One region of the Paenibacillus sp. J5 genome, then DNA from elsewhere that is predicted to be linked to it. Evidence: predicted binding sites of a transcription regulator. Region 1 holds the regulator's gene; the other holds the start of a gene.
The links. Region 1 encodes Rex, which represses fermentation and respiration genes when NADH is low (regulators of the CRP and FNR family bind a similar motif). Its sites were predicted from a motif close to TTGTGAAATATTTCACAA; they were not measured.
Positions count from the first base shown of each region.

Region 2: ACY1JZ_RS00550 (cytochrome ubiquinol oxidase subunit I) is a predicted target of Rex. The motif match lies at 7,162-7,179, and genes of this name have one in related genera.

Region 1 is NZ_JBUEDD010000012.1:104,971-114,916, reverse strand. It holds gene ACY1JZ_RS20960 (DnaD domain-containing protein) at 1-175, opposite strand, end outside; gene ACY1JZ_RS20955 (acetate kinase) at 219-1,436, opposite strand; gene ACY1JZ_RS20950 (3-hydroxyacyl-CoA dehydrogenase family protein) at 1,433-2,305, opposite strand; gene ACY1JZ_RS20945 (AAA family ATPase) at 2,496-4,007, opposite strand; gene ACY1JZ_RS20940 (hypothetical protein) at 4,000-4,533, opposite strand; gene ACY1JZ_RS20935 (cell wall elongation regulator TseB-like domain-containing protein) at 4,905-5,435, opposite strand; gene ACY1JZ_RS20930 (amidohydrolase) at 5,435-6,739, opposite strand; gene ACY1JZ_RS20925 (redox-sensing transcriptional repressor Rex) at 6,736-7,377, opposite strand; gene dinG (ATP-dependent DNA helicase DinG) at 7,374-9,946, opposite strand, start outside.
Region 2 is NZ_JBUEDD010000001.1:150,749-160,694, forward strand. It holds gene ACY1JZ_RS00535 (class II fructose-bisphosphate aldolase) at 1-69, shown strand, start outside; gene cydD (thiol reductant ABC exporter subunit CydD) at 248-4,405, opposite strand; gene cydB (cytochrome d ubiquinol oxidase subunit II) at 4,427-5,437, opposite strand; gene ACY1JZ_RS00550 (cytochrome ubiquinol oxidase subunit I) at 5,713-7,110, opposite strand; gene ACY1JZ_RS00555 (glycosyltransferase family 2 protein) at 7,329-8,273, shown strand; gene ACY1JZ_RS00560 (methyl-accepting chemotaxis protein) at 8,414-9,946, opposite strand, start outside.

The DNA of each region.
Region 1 (9,946 bases):
GGAATTCAACCCCCTCCGCCTGCTTGAACGCCATCAATTGCAATAATAGCAGCAGCTCCGTGTCGGTCAACCCCAGCTTATGATACGTGCGCAACAAAAGAAGAGGAGCATACACTCCCCCCTCCTGCATCAATGAGGTCAACCCTTCAATACTGTTATTGGAATAAACAGTCAAGCTGTAACCTCCTTCTAAAGCAGCTCTTGCCTTATCCTTATCCTTATCCTTGCACCTTCTCCGCCTCGCGAACCAGCTCATACGTATCGCGCGCAATCAGCAGCTCCTCATTCGTCGGTACAACCAGCATCTGAATGCGCGAGCCAGGCTTCGAGATCACTCTGGCTTCCCTGGAGCGCTGCTTGTTCAGCTCCTCATCCAGCTCCAGCCCGAAGAAGGTCAGTCCCTCACATACTGCTGCCCGCAGACGATCCGAATTCTCGCCCACGCCAGCGGTAAAGATCAGCACATCAAAGCCATTCATCGCCGCTGCGTAGGAACCAATATATTTGCGCAGGCGATAGACATACATCTCGAACGCCAGCGTAGCATTTTTGTCGCCATCATCCATGCCCTGAACAATCTCACGCATATCGCTGCTCAAGCCGGAGATGGCCATCAGACCAGAGTGCTTGTTGAGCATCGAATTCACCTCGCTCAGCGTCAGCTCCTCCTTGGTCATCGTGAAGGGTACGATTGCCGGGTCGATGTCTCCACTGCGTGTGCCCATCATCAGCCCTTCCAGCGGCGTAAGTCCCATACTCGTATCCACCGACTGCCCGCCCTCGATCGCCGTCACGCTCGCTCCGTTGCCGATATGGCAAGAAATCACTTTCATCTCGTTCAATGGCTTGCCGAGCAGCTTGGCCGCCATGTCGCTTACATAATAGTGCGACGTGCCATGGAAGCCATAACGGCGAATCTTGTGGCGACGATACAGCACCATAGGAATCGGGTACAGATAGGCCTTGGGCGGCATCGTCTGATGGAACGCGGTGTCGAACACGACCACCTGAGCCACATCCGGCAGATTGGCGTCAACCGCCGTAATCCCCATCATATGAGCCGGATTATGCAGCGGCGCCAGATCGAACAGATTGCGAATCTCCAGCTTCACCTCAGGCGTCACAATGACCGATTGCTTGAAGCTCTCTCCTCCATGCACGACACGATGGCCAACGGCTTCAATCTCGTGAATCGACGATAATACGCCATACTGCGGGTCAACGAGGATGTCTACCACACGTTTGACCGCAGTGACATGATCCAGAATTTCGCTTACATCGCGCATATCCTGCCGTCCCGGCACCTCATGCGTCAAAATAGAGGAGTCCATGCCGATCCGCTCCACACGGCCGCTTGCCATCACGCTCTCGTCGGTCATATCATAAATCTGGTACTTGAGCGATGAGCTTCCTGCGTTGATAACGAGTATTTTCATATCCGATCCCCATCCTTATTATATTTGAAGAAGCCGACTCCTGTCTTGACCCCCAGGTTGCCTGCGCGAACCATCTTCTTCAATACAATCGACGGACGGTACTTCAGCTCGCCATACTCGCGGAACATGTTCTCCAGCGCAGCCACTACAGCGTCCAGGCCAAAGCGGTCGCACATCTCGAACGGTCCATGCTGGAATGAATAGCCGATCCGCATCGCGCTATCGATGTCCTCAGCCGAAGCGACGCCCTCCTCCAGCACATGCAGCGCCTCGTTAATATGAAGGCAGATGAGACGAGTTGTAACAAAACCAGGGGACTCGAACACCATGACGCTCTTCTTATTAATCGTATCCTCAAGGAAATGCTTCGTCTGCTCGAAGGTCTGCTCTGACGTCTTGAGGCCGCGAACAATCTCTACCACATCAATCTTCGATACCGGATGCACGAAGTGCAGCCCGATGACACGTTCGGGATGCGCGGTTGCCCCTGCCAGCTCAGTCAAGCTAAGCGTCGAGGTATTGCTCGCGATAATAATATCCTCCGGGCAGTGCTCGTCTATCTCCTTCAGTACACTGCGCTTCTCTTCCAAGTCCTCGGTCACCGTCTCAATGACCATCTCGCATTCCTTCAGATCCGACAAGCTGCTTGTCCTGTGAATCCGGTTCAACACCAGCTTCTTCTCTGCCTGGGTCATGGCCCACTTGTCGATCTGCTTATCCAGGCTATGTTCAATCATCGATATTGCATAATCGAGCTTCTCAGGCGTCCGCTCGGTTACATAGACATCCAATCCTTTATTAGCAAGCATCTGAGCAATCCCTTGGCCCATCGTGCCAAGCCCGACAACTCCTACTTTGCGTACCGGCATATCAAATCCCACCTAGCATCTTATAGTCAACAATTTTCATAAGTACACGCCAGCAGGCTTCAACCCGAACGATACAACCCGCCTTATCATATACATTTCCCTGTATACCCTTATTATTATACAAGAAAAGAGGTCAATCCGACAGGATTGCCCCTCCTTTGTAGAAAAAAATTCGGAATTGAACACGTCTTCACACCGGTGTCAGCGCATTATCCGGTTGACCATGCAGTAATTTCCTGAAGCCTTCGCCGCTTAGCGTTTCCTCCTTCAGCAATATATCAAGCGAACCAAGAAAGACATTGCGCTGCTTCAACAGCATAGCCTTCGTCCGTTCCATCAATTGATCCAGCATAGTGGAGCTGATGCTAGCCCAGCGGTCGGGGGTCATCATGCTGCCGTCGATAATCCCCAGCTCCGTCAGCCCGGATTCGACCATCGTGCGCACGATGCCCATCGCCTGATCGAAATCTCCGCGCGAGCCCGTGCTGCGTCCGCCGTAGAAGATTTCTTCGGCTGCCGCCCCGCCCAGCGCGATCATAATTTGTGCCTCCAAGAAATCCTTCGTATACAAATATTGATCCTTCTCCGGGTTATGGCGCACATATCCCATCGCCTGTCCGCGCGGCGACAGCGCCACGGTCGATACACTGCCTGGTCGAACCAGCTCTGCAGCAATCGCATGACCTAGCTCATGAAGCGCAATCCGCTCCCGTTCCTCTCTGGACGCCTCACGGTCGGTCTTCTCTCCCATCATGACCTTATCGATCGCCATCGATAAATGCTGCTGCATAATGGCCTCACGCTTGTCGCGCATCGCATAGATGGCCGCCTCATTCATAACACTCTCAAGCTGCGCACCGGAGAAGCCGAAGGACTCCTCAGCGATTCGCTCCAGATTGGCCTCCTCATGAAGCGGCTTATTGCGCGCATGCAGCGACAGAATATGCAGACGCCCCTTCTTATCCGGCAGATCCACCTGAATGTGGCGGTCGAATCGGCCAGGGCGTACTAGCGCACTGTCCAGCATCTCCTTGCGGTTTGTTGCGGCAATGAGCAGGATACGCGGCGACTCATTCGTATAGATGCCATCCATCTCCGTCAGCAGTTGATTGAGCGTCTGATCATACTCACGGTGCTGGCCTCCGTCGCGCTTGCCCCCGATAACATCAATCTCATCGATGAAGATGACCGCGCTGCTCTTGCCCGACTTCTGCGCCTTTTGGCGCGCCTCCTTGAACAGGTCACGAATTCTGCCCGCCCCTACACCTACATACATCTCAACAAATTCGCTGCCCGATGCCGCAACATAGATCGAGTCTGTGTAAGCGGCGGCGGCCTTGGCAAGCAGCGTCTTGCCCGTTCCTGGCGGCCCGGTCAGCAAGATCCCCTTCAGTGGTCGGATACCTAACCGCGCGATCTCCTCTTGGTTGACCAGAAAATCAAGCGCCTCGATCAGCTCCTGCTTCGCGCGCTCCTGGCCTCCAATCTCCTCAAAGCTTAGCGACCCCGATGGCTTGAGCCCTGAACGCCTGCCACCGTGGGCTGTCGCCAGGTTGCCGCGGCTGCGTACAGCGACGACGAGCAGAGCCAGCACGGCCACAGCGAATAGTACCGGCAGCGTCACAACGCCAATATAGGCCAGAAAGACAATAACACCTACTCCTGTCCCGATGCTTAGTTCCTTCCATAGCTTATTAAGCATGATTCCACACCCCCATCGTAGCTGGGTAACGCGGCAATACAATATATTTTGAAGCCTTGCCGTCCTGCAATGCAATATAGACATTCGAGTCATCCATACTGGAGTAGACCTTCAGGTCAGGGTGCTGCTTGCGCAGCTCCTCCAGCGTGCGGGCTATGCCCGAATACTCCCGCTTCTCCATCGATTCCGCGACAGGGAACAGCAGGGTGGACCAGATTTTGTCCAGCTTCTCGCTAGAATCAGAAGGGAAGCTGACCTTCAACTCGCGGTTGCCGATGACGGAGGCGCCTTGCTTCTTAATCGTCTGCACGACGCTCGCCATATCAGCATCCGGCTTAAGCTTCAATTCCACAGCTACCGTCTGTCCGTTAACGGTGGAGACGGAGGATGCGACACCATCAACTGTATTTACCAGCTTGTCGAGCGGACGCTCAACAGCTACATTTTGATAGAAAAACCATCCGCCAAGCAACAAGACGACCGCAACAGCAGCCGTAATCGCGGTAGGCAACCATTTAATCTGCATAATCTAATCCCCCTCCACTAGTGTAAACGGCTGATGCCGTCCTTGACTGGCAAAGCTTCGTTTCGCGTAGAAATAGAAGATTTCATGTGTAAACGGCTGATGCCGTTTCTTAATGACAAAGCTTCGTCTGGCTTAAATTTAAGAAGGTCAGGAACGATGTGAACGTATATGTTTTCTTCATATATCAACTATAGATGGCTTAACATCTATATCAGAGTATATCATATCAATCTATACGATTGCGGCTGTAAATAAAGGAAGCGCAGAACTCAGCCTAATCGCTGTGTCCTGCGCTTCCTTATTTCCCCTATCTAGCTTGAACTGTCTCATCCAGCCCGCTCAAGGGACATCGTCACTCACCTTGGTCTAATCTAATCCGCCCCATCCGAAAACTTGGAGGGCAAATTATATATCGTAATAAACGATCCGTCACTAAAGCGGTAAAATTCATAATAATATTTACGCACGCTCTCCTCACGGCTATAAAATACCTCCCAGATTCGCTCGCCGTTCAGCAAACCAGGTATAATACGGATTATACGCGCATCCGGCTTATCCTTCAGCACCTTAGCCTCAATCTTCTCCTTCGTGATACCAGCTTCAACCGGCTCGATCGTTGCCTGATCCCCGACGACCCAGACCATCTGCTCCCGCCCCTGGCTATCCTTACCCTGGATGACCCACGAGATTTGATCCCACACATGCTTGGTCGCCTTATCCACCTCCGTCAAGCCTGCTTGCTCGATAGCAATCCGTTTGGCGGCGTTCTCCTCCTGCCAGATGTCCTGTTGGGTGGAACGGTAATATAGATTAAACAGCAGGAACAGTAGCAGCAGAGCGGATACGATAGCCAGCACCCAGCGACCAGGCGTCATCAGCCTGGATTTGGAGCGTGCACGCATTATCGACGCTCCAGCGCCTCGAAGCGAGCCTGTGCTTCATGCAGGATGCGTTCCTCATCCAGATGCACACAATGCCCGTTCTCCACCACCTGGCGCCCGTCCACCCATACATCCACCACGTCGCGGCCCGAAGCAGCATAGACCAGATGGGAGATATAGTCTGTACGAGGGAAGAAATGTGGCTGATCTATATTCAGCGCTATAAAGTCCGCCTTCATGCCAGCGCGCAAGCGGCCGAGCTCCTGCTCCTGCCAGAGCGTCTGCGCCCCGTATACGGTTCCCAACTGCAACGCCGTGAGCGCAGGCACCGCTGTAGGATCGCCGCTCGTACCTTTATGAATAAGCGCAGCCAGCCTGATCTCATCGAACAGGTCGAGGTTGTTGTTGCTAGCAGCGCTATCAGTGCCCAGTGATACAGTCACGCCAGCCTTCAGCAGCTCGGGCACCCGCGCCACACCGCTTGCCAGCTTGAGATTGCTGGCCGGGTTGTGCGATACGCCAACCTTATGGGCTGCCAGTACTTCGATTTCCTCATCTGTCAGATGAACGCCATGGGCAATGAACGAAGGACGGGAGAATACGCCCAGCTTCTGCAGGTGCTCAACAGGGCGGCAGCCATAATCTCGCACATTTTGCTCGACCTCGGCCAGCGTCTCCGACATATGCGTATGCATCGGCAGGTCGAGATCATGCGCCGCCTGTACGAATTGCTCGATGAAGGCCGGAGGGCATGTATACGGCGCATGCGGCGACATCATCGTGCGAATCCGCCCGTCAGCGCGGCCATTCCAGCTCTTGGCGAACTCCACTGCCTCCGCCAGCTTGGCGCGCTGCTCCTCCTCGGAGCATAGTCCGATCGCGCCGCGTGTCAACCAGCCGCGCATCCCTGATTGCTCGACCACCTGCGCCACGATGTCCATCCGGTCATACATATCGACAAAGGTCGTCGTACCGCTCTTGAGCATCTCCAGCACAGCCAGCGATGTACCTACGCGCGTATCTTCATCGACGTATTTGCCTTCCATCGGCCACATATAATCCTGCAGCCATGACTGCAGCGTCTTGTCATCCGAATAGCCCCGCAGCAGCGACATCGCCGCATGTCCATGCGTATTAATCAAGCCGGGCATGTACAGCTTGCCAGCTCCCTTGACCACACGCGCGCCTTCGGTCAGCGCTAACTCCGGGGCCGCCTCGCCAATATACACAATCCTGTCGTCCTCGATAACCATATGCCCGCTCACTACAGGCTGATCCTCATTCATCGTGACAAATATACCGTTCTCAATCCACAGGCGGCTCATAATGATGACTCTCCTTCATTCTCCAGATAATAGGCCAGACTCAGCAGCTCGCGCGTAAAATCGGCATGATGGATGCGGACGCTCTCCGGCACCTTCAGAATAATCGGGGCAAAGTTCAGTATCCCCTCGACGCCTGCTTCAACCAACTGGTCTGCCACATTTTGCGCTTCGGCCGCAGGTACCGTAATAATGCCGATCCGAATGTTGTTGCTTGCAATCGTCTCCTTCAATAGCTCCATCGGCTGAACCGTCAAGCTATTAATACGTGTACCGACCTTGGCGGGAACGGCATCAAAGACGGCTGTAATCTTCATATTGTCCTTAATATACATATTATAATTGCATAGCGCATGTCCCAGATTACCCGCTCCAACCAATGCCACGTGAAGCGTCTGGTTCAGCTTGAGAATCTGCCGAATCTTCTCAATCAGATAATTGACATCATAACCGATGCCCTTGCGGCCAAATTCACCGAAGTAAGCCAGATCCTTGCGGATCTGCGCGGGGTTCAGATCCAGCCTCTGTCCCAGATCCTGAGAAGAGACGGTCTGCACCTCGCGCTTGTTCAACTCATTCAAAAATTGAAGATAAATGGGAAGACGGCGAACGACCGCTTCAGATATTTTGGGCTGCTTCACCCTTCTTCCTCCTTTGCTTCATCGGCAAGCCATTGTCTCATTCGAGGAACGATCTTGTCCACATGCATATGCTCAATCTTGGGGCCAGGGAGAGAATACAAGAAATATTTTCCATAGTACGTCTCCAACACCCGCGTATCATACAAGAGCACCACCCCGCGATCGCGACTGCTCCGCACAAGTCGTCCGAAGCCTTGCTTGAAGCGAATGACCGCTTGCGGAATGGACAGCTTCATGAATGGATTCTGCTTCTGCTGCACCAGCAGCTCCGACTTGGCCTCGACGAGCGGATGATTGGGCGGCTGAAAGGGCAGACGCACGATGGCCAGCGCCGTCAGCGCATCACCGGGAATATCTACTCCCTCCCAGAAGCTGCTTGTGCCGAGCAGCACGGATGCCTGATTCTGCTGAAAGCGCCGTGTCAGCTTGCTGCGATTGCCGCTGTCAATGCCTTGCCCCAGCACTTGAATGCCTGAGGAGGACAGCTCCTCCTTGAGCGGATCATACACCAGACGCAGCATCTTGTAGGAGGTGAACAGCACGAGCATCTTCCCCCCGGTCTCGCGCGCTGCTGCGGCCAGAGATTCGGTCAGGCGGGCGATGAACTGCGGATCGCCGGCAGGGCCCTTGACACTCGGGAAATCGCGCGGAATAATGACCAATGCCTGATCGCGGTAATTGAACGGCGACGGCAACTGGACGGTCTTCAGCTTGCCCTCCTTCTCATGCCAGCTTAGACCAAGCTGCTCGCTCGCATACTGAAACGACTTCTGAATCGATAGGGTGGCAGAGGTGAGCGTGATGCTTTTTTTCGTATCAAAAAAATGCTTCTTCAGTTGCCCGCTTACATCTGCCGGCACGGCGAACAACTGCACGGATTTGGCCCGGTATTGGGGCGAAGCCTCAATCCAGTGGACGATGTTGCTATCCTCCATCTTCACGAAGATGCGCAGATCATCCTTCAGCCGGTTCACGTCCTTCACTATGCCATTCAGATCCGTGACGAGCGCCTGCACAGCATGCTCCTCAATGCGATCCTTAATGTCCGACAGCAGCTTGTCCAGCGTCTTCGTCATGCGGCTAAGCTGGGTGTGCAGATTGTTCTCCAGCATCGTAATTTCGTCCCAGGCAGGCGGCAGCTCCTCTGCTTTGAGCCGCAGCACCGCAGGCATATTCTCCTGCGTATCGGCTGGAGCCGCGCTGGTGCAGCTCGTATAGAGCAGCTCCATCATCCGATCCCAGCCCTCGCGCACCTCCACCAGGTAGGGCTGGATGCTGTCGATGGTCTCCAGCCAGGATTCCAGATGCTCATCATCCTCCTGCTGCAGCTTAGCCTGAAGCGACGGCAGCAGGCCACTGCGCGCGTCCTTGTGCAGTCGCAATAGCGGATGCTGGAGGGAGAAATAGGAGATTTGCATCCCTAGATGCTTGCCTGCTACGTCCTCCAGATGATGCGCCTCGTCCACAACCAGATACTCATAAGCCGGCAGCAGACGGTGGTCAGCACGGATGTCGGTGAACAGCATGGAATGATTCGTGATGATGACATCCGCCAGATTCGCCTCATGCTTGGCCCGATGGTAATAGCAGCGCTTAAACCATGGGCAGGCGCGGTTTAAGCAGGAGTCGGCGTCGCTGGATACCGATTCCCAAAAGTCAGCGCCCTTGTTGCCAAAGTGCAGCTCCTCCTGATCGCCATTTCCCGTCTCGCCGAGCCATACGATCATCTGCGCGGCGGTCAGCCGATCCTCATGCGGAGCTACGAAGTCCTGCATGTTGATTTTGCCCTCAAACTTGCGCAGGCAGAGGTAATTCCCTCGACCCTTGAACACAGATGCCCGGAATTCAAAGGGCATCGTCGCTTGCAGCAGCGGAATGTCACGCTCCCGAATCTGCTCCTGTAAATTGATGGTATGTGTGCTGACGACTATCTTTCTATCATTGCGGACACCATAATATAGCGCAGGAATGAGATAGCCAAGTGACTTGCCCGTGCCCGTACCAGCCTCAATGAGCAGGTGACTGCTGCTCTCCAAGGCTTCATAGACCTCCTGGAACATCTGGTTCTGAGCATCCCGTTCCTCATAGTTGGTCACATGCTGACGGAAGGTGCCGCGCACATGATCGAGAAAGGCGGCAAAATCCATCTCTTCTATCGCCGCCAGCGCATCAGCTTGCTGCCGAGGCGGCTCCTCCTCCGACCATTCCTCCACCCGCAGCGCAAACTGTCGGTAATAGGAATGGGCGTCCATATCCACAGCGGTCTGTGTCTCCCTATATTGCAGCGTCTGAGAGATAAACCAGCCTAGATCATCCTGCGGATTGAACAAAGCCGCGAGCCGCTGCAACGTAATTAACGGAAGCTCCCTGAGCTTGGATACGGCATGCTGGAGCAGTACAGCAGTCGCTAGCGCATCGCTGTCCGCTTGATGATGGCGGTCATGAGCGATGCCGAATAGCTCCGAGACTGCGCCTAGCTGATACGTTGTCAGCGAGGGATACAAAAATTTGAGCAGATCAATCGTGTCCAGCCTGCGGCCGACAAACGGCATATAGCCGCTGTGATCAA
Region 2 (9,946 bases), on a different contig from region 1:
GCCCGCGAAGCGATGAAAGACGTCATCCGCAGCAAAATCCGTCTCTTCGGCAGCAACAACAAGGCCTGAGCATAGACGGCTTTCGCTGCCATTAACATACGATATAACAGCCAAGGTGGAACGGATGCTTTCAAATCTGTTCCACCCTTTTCTATTGCCTCCCCTATGCGAGCCGCAGCGAAGTGAAGCTTCACTCCGCCGCCCATCTCCCCCCCCGTGGGGCAGCGGCCAGCCCCGTTCCATGATGCTATGCTAAATAACGGCTCCACGCCTCCTGCTGTTGGATCGTCCACATGCGCCAATACATCCCTTTGCTGCGCAATAGCTCGGCATGGGTTCCCCGTTCACGAATGGCGCCGCCGTGCAGTACGATAATCTCATCCATGCGCTCCAGCCCAGACAGCTTGTGCGTGACCCAGAGCACCGCCCGCTCCTGCAGCACCTGCTGGATGCTGTCACCGAAGGCTCGCTCCGTCAGGGCGTCCAACCCGCTGCCTGGCTCATCGAACAGCAGAGCCGGGGCATTGCGCACGAGCGCTCTGGCTAATGCCAGACGCTGGCGCTCGCCCCCGGACAGCTTCGCTCCCCATTCGCCGATCACCGTGTCATAGCCTTGCGGCAGACGTTCAATTCTCTCATCCAGCATCGCCAGCCGCGCCGCCTCACGCAGCTCCGACTCGGTAGCATCTGTGCGGCCAAGGCGCAGATTATCGGCAACGGAAGCATTGAACAACTGTACCTGCTGTGAGACGACTGCAAATTGGGAGCGCACGCTCTCACTGCTCATTTCCTTCAATTCATGACCGTTAATCGTGATGCTTCCCGCCGGATAGTCCCGCAGCTTGAGCAGCAACTGCAGCAGTGTGCTCTTGCCCGCCCCGCTCTCGCCGACCACCGCGACCTGCTTGCCGCGTTCCAGTGTAAGGGAGATGTTACGCAGTGCATCGTGCTCCTGCTCCGCATAGCGGAAGGAGACCCCTGTAAGCTCGGTGCGCCATGCTCTGCTGCGATCTGCCTCCATGTCAACTGCCGACTGCTCGGCCTCCGCTGCTGGCAGCGCGCTGGCTGGCTGTGGCGACTCGCCCTCCGCGAGTATGCTGGCTAACACAGAATGCCGTCTGCTCTGTGCCCCGGCTGGCCGCTGTTGTCCATCAGCAGCGGCTTCTGCTGGCTCGGCAGCAGCGGCCTTCGCTGGCTCAGCAGCATCCGCTGCGGCGGGTGCTGCGTGTCGAACAGCCTGCGATGCGTCCGTATGTGGGACGCTCGCCATCTGAGCTGTCATCTGATCCGCGTCTTCCGCCAGCTTCAATAGCCTGCTGCCGGAGGAAACCGTCTGCGAGAAGTGCTGGAAGGTTTGGGGCAAGGGGAGCAGCGCCTCGAAGCAGGCGAAGGCAGCCAGCATTAATGCCGGGATCATATAGCCCTCCATAGCACCCGACACAACCAGCGGGATGCATGCCACCAGCATTAGCCACATGGTCAGGTTGGCCAGGCCGCTCATGAGACCACCTGTCGCGGCAGTAATCCAATGCTGTCGATCCTGATGCTGCCCGAGCTGCTGCTGCAACGCGCTGATCCGCTCCTCCTGACGCTCCGTGCGCCCATACAGGGACAACGCCTCCATGCCGGACAGCAGGTCGGCCACCTCGCCATACAACTGTGCCCGCGTCTCCACGTGGGCATGTGCCCCCCTTCTGCCTAGTAGATGACCAAGTCCAGGCACGACCAGCCCGGAGAGCACCATCATGCCGACAAGCATCCAGCCGAGCGACGGGTCTTGCGCCGCCACAATCGAGTAGCCTAGTAGGACTGCCAGCAGAGCGACGACAGGAGGAGCGATAACCCGCAGATACAGATTCTGCAACTGATCGACATCGCTAATGACCGAGCTGAGCAGACCGCCGCTGCTCTGTCTCTCCAGCAGTCTGGCGCCCTGCGGCTCCAGCTTGCTGTACAGCCAGGTGCGGAACTGCTTCAGGATGCGGAAGGTCAGATCATGCGACACCAGCCGCTCCACATAGCGGAACACGCCTCGCGCGATGCCGAAGAAGCGAACGCCAACGATCGGCACATACAGCAGCAGGATGTTCTCCGGGCGCAGCGCCGCCTTGGCAATCAGGTAACCGGAGACGCCCATCAGCCCCGCATTGGAGGCCACGGTTGCGAAGCCGATCAGCACCGCAATGAGCATGCGCCATTTGTAAGGAGCGACGAACCCGAGCAACTGGCGCAGAACCGCCAAGCTGCTGCCGCTCCCTGTCTGTCCGCGTGAACCATGCGGGATTGCCTGTGGCGGTTGTGCCCGCTTCGTCCCTGCTGCCAGGGGCTGCGCTGCTGTTGGCTGCTCTGCTGTTAGCTGCTGCTCTGCTGACCGCCTGTCGGCATCCGCCTCGATATGTGGCCGCTCCGGTAGCGGCAGCCTCGGTAGTTCCGGCAGCGCCGTCTCCTGCTCCGCCATCTCCGCAGCGGTCGGCAGGCTCCCGCCCCTACGGCTCGCAAGCGATGCGGCAAGCGGCGGCTCTGTCTCTATCTTCGCCGTGCTGTCTGCCGCAATATCACTCGTCGCGCCTGTTGCCTTCGTATGCGCCGCGCCCGCAGCCGGAGCCACGGCTACAGCCTGGGCTGCCATTGCATCGGCGGCTGCTTTGGCGGCCGTGCCTGCGGCGAAGGCGGCGCTCTCCGCCTCCGCCGCATGACGCAAGCGTGCATACAGCCCGGCAGCCTCCAGCAGTTGCTGAGGCGTGCCCGATTCAACCACGCGCCCCTCGGCGAGCACGATGATGCGGTCAGCGCCCTGCACCGTATGCAGTCGGTGCGCTACCGTCACCGACATCCGCGCGGCAAGCAGCGGCTCCAGTGCATCCAGCAGCGCCGCCTCATGGATGGAGTCGAGCGACGAGGTAGGCTCATCGAGCAGCATGAGCGGCGCGTCCTGCCTCAGCAGCGCCCGCGCCAGCGCGATCCGCTGCATCTGGCCGCCCGATAGCTGAGCCGCCTCGCCCAGCTCGGTCTCATAGCCTTGCGGCAACTGGCGAATGAACCCTTCCGCTTGTGCAGCCTGCGCTGCCGCTGCCACCTCGGCTTCCGTCGCCTCCGGTGCGGCCAGCCGAATATTGTCGCTCACCGTGCCGCGGAACAGATGCACGCGCTGCGGCATCGACGACAGCCGGCGACGCCATGCCTTCATCGAGAGCTCGGTCATGTCAATGCCGTCGATCAGGATGCGCCCGGAGCTCGGTCTAAGAAATCCCTGCAGCAGCTCCACGATGGTGCTCTTGCCTGCGCCCGTCGGCCCGACCAGTGCGATGCGCTCACCCGGCTCCAGCGTGAATGATACATTCGTCAGCGCATCTTGCTCCGCGCCGCTGCGACGTACCGACACCTGCTCGAACTCGATGCGATAGCCTTCCTGCCGGAGCGGCAGCACGATGCCGTCCTCGCGTTCTGGCAAGCCGGTCGGCTCCGCCTGCAGGATGTCAAAGATGCGCGCAATCGCGCTCATCCCGTTCTGCCCGGCATGAAACTGCGCGCCAAGCGTGCGAATCGGCGTGTAAAACTCCGGCGCGAGCAGCAGCACGAGGAAGGCCGTCTCGAAGCCCAGCTCGCCCTCCACCAACCGCAAGCCGAGGAATACAGCCACGATGGCCGTGCTGAGCGAGGCGAACAGTTCCATCACGAACGCAGACAGGAAGGCCAGCCGCAGCGTGCCCATCGCCGAGCGGCGATGCTCCTCGCCAATCCGGTCGATAATCTCGATCTGTGCCTTGCTGCGGTTGAACATCGCCAATGTCGGCAGCCCGCGCAAAATTTCATGAAAATGGCCGCCCAGCCGACCCAGCAGCTTGAACTGCCTGTCGGTCTTCGCCTTGGCTGCCTTGCCGATCAATATCATAAACAGCACGAGCAATGGCAGCGTCACGCCGAAGACGATCGCCGACACCGTATCCAGCCCGGCTACGACGCAGAAGACTGCTGCGGGGATGAAGGCAGAGAGTGCGGCCTGGGGGACATATTTCGCCAGATAGCTCTCCAGATGCTCCACGCCTTCATAGGCAGTGCCGATCAGCTCGCCGCTGCGCTCGCTCTTGGCGTAGCCCGGCCCGAGCTCGGACAGCTTGCGCACCAGCCTTAGCCGCAGGTCGCCCTTGATCCGCTGCGCCATATGTGCGGCCGCATAGTCTCCAGCCGAATGCAGCAGCGCGCGGAGCGCTATGATGCCTAGCAGCACATAGAGGGCGGGCAGCAGCGCGGCAAGCTCCAGGCCGCCGAGGAATGCGCCGTTCACAACGCGCGCCATGTAGATGGCCTGCGCGATGAGCAGTATCCCGCCCGCCGCGCCCAGCAGAACGCTAGCGGCAAATAGCTTGCGCGCACCCTTTACCCGTCTGAACAATGCTCTCATCATTGCTGCCCACCCTCTCGTTCATTAATAATCCAGATGATCCTCCGCTGTTACCCGCTTGCGGAACACCCAGTACGTCCAGATCTGATAGGCCAGTACGAACGGCAGCACCGTTGCCGCCACGATCGTCATCACCTTGAGCGTGTATGTGTTGGAAGCCGCATTATAGATGGTCAGCGACCATTCCGCATTCAGCGAGGAAATCATAACATTCGGGAACAGCAGCATGAAGACGGTAATCGTCGACAGCACGATCGTAGCTCCTGTCATAATGAATGCCCAGCCGTCCCGTCCAGCCTTGATCAGAAAATGCACCGACAGCAGCGCCATACCCGCCAGCACCGGCACCGTCCCTGGGCTAAGCCCTTGAGAGGTGAACATATCCGTCTCAAAATAGCTCAGCACAACGAACAGCAGCAGCACGCCGCTCGTCCAAGCGCCGATACGCTGCGCTACGCCGCGAGCCCGCTCGCGCAGCACCCCATCAGTCTTGAGCGTCAGGAACAGCGCCCCGTGCAGCAGGAACAGCAGCACCATGCTTGCTCCGCCAGCCACCGAGTAGATGGACAGCAAATCCCAGAAGGAGCCGACATAGTTCATGCTCGCATCAATCGGAACACCGCGCATCAGGTTGGCGAGCGCCACACCCCACAGCAGCGCCGGCAGCAGGCTGCCAATACAGATGACCCAATCCCAGAAGGAACGCCACTTCGGACTTTCCAGCTTGCTGCGAAATTCGAAGGCGACCCCGCGGCCGATCAGCGCCAGCAGCATCAGGAACAGCGCCATATAGAAGCCGCTGAACAGTGTGGCATACCAGTTCGGGAACGCCGCGAACATCGCACCGCCCGCTGTAATGAGCCACACCTCATTCCCATCCCAGAACGGTCCGATCGTATTGATGACAACCCGCCGCTCCGTATCGGTCTTGCCCAGGAAGGGAGTCAGCATGCCAACCCCAAAATCGAAGCCCTCCAAAAAGAAGAAGCCGATGAACAACACCGTAATTAATATGAACCATAACGTCTCCAGCATCTTTACGCCCCGCTTTCTGAATATATAAGAATCCTGTTCGCACCATCTCTGTGCCGCAGCTTAGACATGCCCCGCATACAGCTTCAGTGCCCGACGTCTGCAGCTTCTAGCGTGCCAATCGCTTCTGCCTCAGCACACCGACGTACACCCTCAGCGTACCGAACGCTTCTGCCTCAGTGCACCGACGTACACCCTCGGCGTTCCGAACGCTTCAGCCTCAGTACACCAACGTCTACCTCGGCGTACCGAACGCTTCTGCCTCAGAGGGTCAACGTCTACAGGACGGCTGTACCCGCACCGTGCGGCACTGCATCCGCTCCGCCATGCGGCGGCGCATCGTCCTCGGCGCCCTTGCGAACCTCATTCACAACCAGATAGATAAAGGCGGCGGCAATCAGTCCGTATACAACCGTAAATCCGATCAAGGTCGTCGCCACCATCCCGCTGGAGACGAGCGGCGATACGCCTTCCTCTGTCCGTTGCAGCCCGAAGACAATCCATGGCTGACGACCTACCTCTGTCATAATCCAGCCCGATGAGTTGGCGATGAACGGCAGGGAGATCGCTGGCAGCATCCATGGCAGATAACGCCTCGACTCCACTAATCTGCCCCGCATCACCTTGTAGGAGCCGATCAGCCCGAGCAGAATCATCAGCATGCCCGCGCCGACCATGATGCGGAAGCTCCAGAATGTCGTGCGCACGGGCGGGATATAGTTGCCCGGTCCGTATTGCGCTTCATACTGTGCCTGCAGCTCCAGCATGCCCGGCACGCTGCCGGTCAGCTTGTTATAGGACAGCACGCTCAGCAAGTATGGCACCTCAAGCTGGAACGAATTTTGCTGCTTCTCCGGGTCGATTGATGCGATGACCGTCCACGGCGCGCTTTCCCCGCTCGTATGCCACAGTCCCTCAGAAGCCGCCATCTTCATCGGCTGCGAGCTCATCAGATGCTGAGCTTGGTCATGACCTGCGAACGCCGTCAGCAGGCTCGAGACGAGTGCCAGCACGATCGCGATCTGGAACGATGGCCGGAAGATGTCTGTCTGTTGCTTGCGCAGCAGCTTGTAGGCGCTGATTCCTGCCACGAAGAATGCTCCTGTTGCCAGCGCACCGAAGATAACATGCGGAAACTCCACCCATAGCTGCTTGTTGCCGAGCAAGGCGAAAAAATCGGTCATCTCGGCTCTGCCGTTCACAATCTCATAGCCTACCGGCTCTTGCATGAAGGAGTTCGCACTCAATATCCATAGCGCGGACAGTGTGGCCGCGATCGCGACCAGCCAGATCGACGCCAGATGCACCTTCTTGGACAGACGATCCCAGCCGAAGATCCAGACGCCCAGAAACGTCGACTCCAGGAAGAACGAGACGAGCGCCTCTACAGCGAGCGGCCCGCCGAATACCGCCCCTACGTACCGGGAATAATCGGCCCAGTTCATCCCGAACTGGAATTCCTGCATAATTCCCGTTACTACCCCGACAGCAAAGTTCAGCAAGAAGATTTTGCCCCAGAACTTCGCCATCCGCTTGTACTTCTCATCATTCCGCACCACGTACAGTGTTTGCATGAAGGCAATCAAATACGCCAGACCTATAGACAGCGGCACGAACAAAAAGTGATAAACGGTCGTCACGCCAAATTGCAGTCTGGCCAAATCTACAGCTTCCATCCCAACCTCCCCTTTCAATTTCTTGATTATAGAGCGAATCGGGATGAATTTATGTGACTTTTTTCACAAGTTAACACTGAAATTATGAATTTCAATTACGGCGATGAGCGATTGCCGTCGAATACACCAGTAAATGCCGCCAAATGAAGCGGCTTAAGTATAAACGCCCCTGTATCCGCCAGTGCCGTGTCTTCTCCACTCTTGGGGTCATACAATATTTGGAATTCAATCCTGTTAAGAAAGGAATCGATAAGGTGCCCAAAATTTCCGTCTTGTTGTCAACCTACAATTCATCCAAATATATTGACGCAGCTGTCCAAAGTATACTGGAGCAAACGTATCAGGACTTTGAGCTTATCATCACAGATGATGGGTCCACTGATAATACCTTAGCTATACTAGAGCAGTTCAAGGACCCTCGAATCCGCTATGTCATCCATGAGCATAATAAAGGGTTAATCTATTCACTGAATGAAGGAATCGAGTTGGCCAGCGGGGAATACATTGCCAGAATGGATGCGGATGATATCGCAACGCCCCATCGCCTGGAGCAGCAGGTTGCCTATCTTGATGCCAATCCTCAAGTAGGCGTATTGGGCGGGCTGATGCGTTGGCTCCACACGCATGCCCTCATTCCCAAGCCTGTGAGTCACGACGGCATCCGCTGCTGGCAGTTGTTCCACTCCTGTCTATGCCACCCGACTGTCATGCTGCGAGCGAATGTGCTGCATCAGCATGGCATCCGGTACGACGAGCAATATAAACATGCCGAGGATTATGAGATTTGGGAACGTCTTGGCCGTGTAACCCAGCTCGCCAATCTGCCCTATTGCATCCATTATTACAGGGCACATGAAGGACAAGTATCCCTACAGTTCAAGGCTATTCAAGAGAACAGCGCCAAACGGGTACACTATGACCAATTGCACAGGCTTGGCATTACGCCAACGGATGAGGAATATGCTATTCATAGGCAAATGCGCTATTTCCAGGTACCCACCCATCATACCGAATCTTATGAGAAGGCAATTAATTGGGTTGGCAAATTAATTCAGCACAATCATCATGCACAAGTATACGACCCCCAAATGCTGGAGAGCGTATTGACTCGATGCCTGGTCTTTTCTGGAATGGTAGCAGCGGGAGTATATGACTCCCATTAATCAATAGAAAAGCGAGCGAACCCACAGATGATGGATTCGCTCGCCCCAGCGTAAACGGCTGCCGCTTCCTGACGGGCAAGCTTCGTTTCGCGTATTCTGAATCGTATGATTGTAACCAACTCGACGACCCGATTCGTCACTTAATCTATTTTGAAGATAGAGACGGATTGCTGCAGCTCTTGCGCGAGATGAGCCATTGCCTGTGCCGTCGCTGCGGTCTGCTGACTGCTGGCTGCCGCTTCCTCCGTCGTTGCCGAAATATTCTCTACAGCGGCCAGCACTGTAGTGGTCTGGGCAGCCTGCTCCTCACTCGCAGCGGCGATTTCCATCACTTTTTGTCCCGCCTCATTGATGTAAGCGACGATGTTCTGGAAGGCGTCCCCTGACTGTGCGGATAACCCGGCGCTGTCCTGAACCGCCCTCACACTGGATTTCGTATTTTCCTGCATGCCTTTGATAATACCCGTAATCTGCTTCGTTGCCTCTCCGCTGCGCTCGGCCAGCTTACGCACTTCATCTGCAACAACCGCGAATCCGCGTCCCTGCTCTCCTGCCCGTGCCGCTTCAATCGCCGCATTGAGCGCAAGCAGATTCGTCTGATCCGCAATATCCTCGATCACACCAATAATTTCTCCAACCTTTTGCGAGTCATCCTCAAGACGAGTCATCTGGGCACTCATCGCCTGCATACTATCACTGGAGGATTGAATAATACTATTGCCTTGCTGGGCTATTTTCACGGTTTCGTCAGACAATTGCGAGGCCTGCTCCGTATTGGCCGCGATCTCATGGATCGTGCCAGACAGCTCCTTGAACAATTCACTGATCGTCTGTGCATCGCTTGCCTGACTTGCATTGCCACTGGCAATCTCCTCTGTACTGGCGGATATTTCCTGGGAGGCTGCCGCAAGGCTTTGCGAATGGTTCAGGATGGAGCCTACTGTATGCTGCAAATTATGTACCATTTCATCCATGGCTTGAGCCAACTGCCCTACCTCGTCCTTCGAGGTTATACCGATTGTTTGGCGCAGATCGCCTTGCGCGACACTGACTGCCAGTTGTGAAACCCGTTGAAGCGGCCTGGAAATAATCTGAGAGATAAAGTACCCCAGTGCAATAGCTATAATCACCGCGGCAACAAGGACGGCGATTGTAATATTGCGGGAGGATTCATACAGACTCTGTCCCTCTTGCTTGGCCTGCTCTGCCTCTAGTACCTGTTGCTCGACCAGACGAGTTAATAGGTCACGCATCTGATTGCCTGTAGTTCTGAGCCCGCCTTCAATTAATGCCTTCAGCGCGTCCTTGTCTCCGTCCAGAGCTGACTGGATAGATTGATCATATAATGCAAAATATTGATCCATCATGGCATCAAAAGGGCGTAAAATTTCCTGAGTCGCTTCTGTCAGCTTTGTATTTCGAAAGGTATCCATACTTTGAACCATTATTTTTTTTTCATTTTCTATAGACTTTATGTTTTCTTGCAACTGTGCCTGATTCGTTGTTATGTAATTATCACGCGCGAGCACCCTCAAGCGCGTATAGCTGATTTGGGTGGACATAGAGGTCTGGACAGGGATCAAGTAGTTGTCGTACATATCTGCGAGCGAAACATTCATCTTGCTCAGATTGCCCATGCTGTATATTCCAACCATTGCCATCAGCATCGAAAC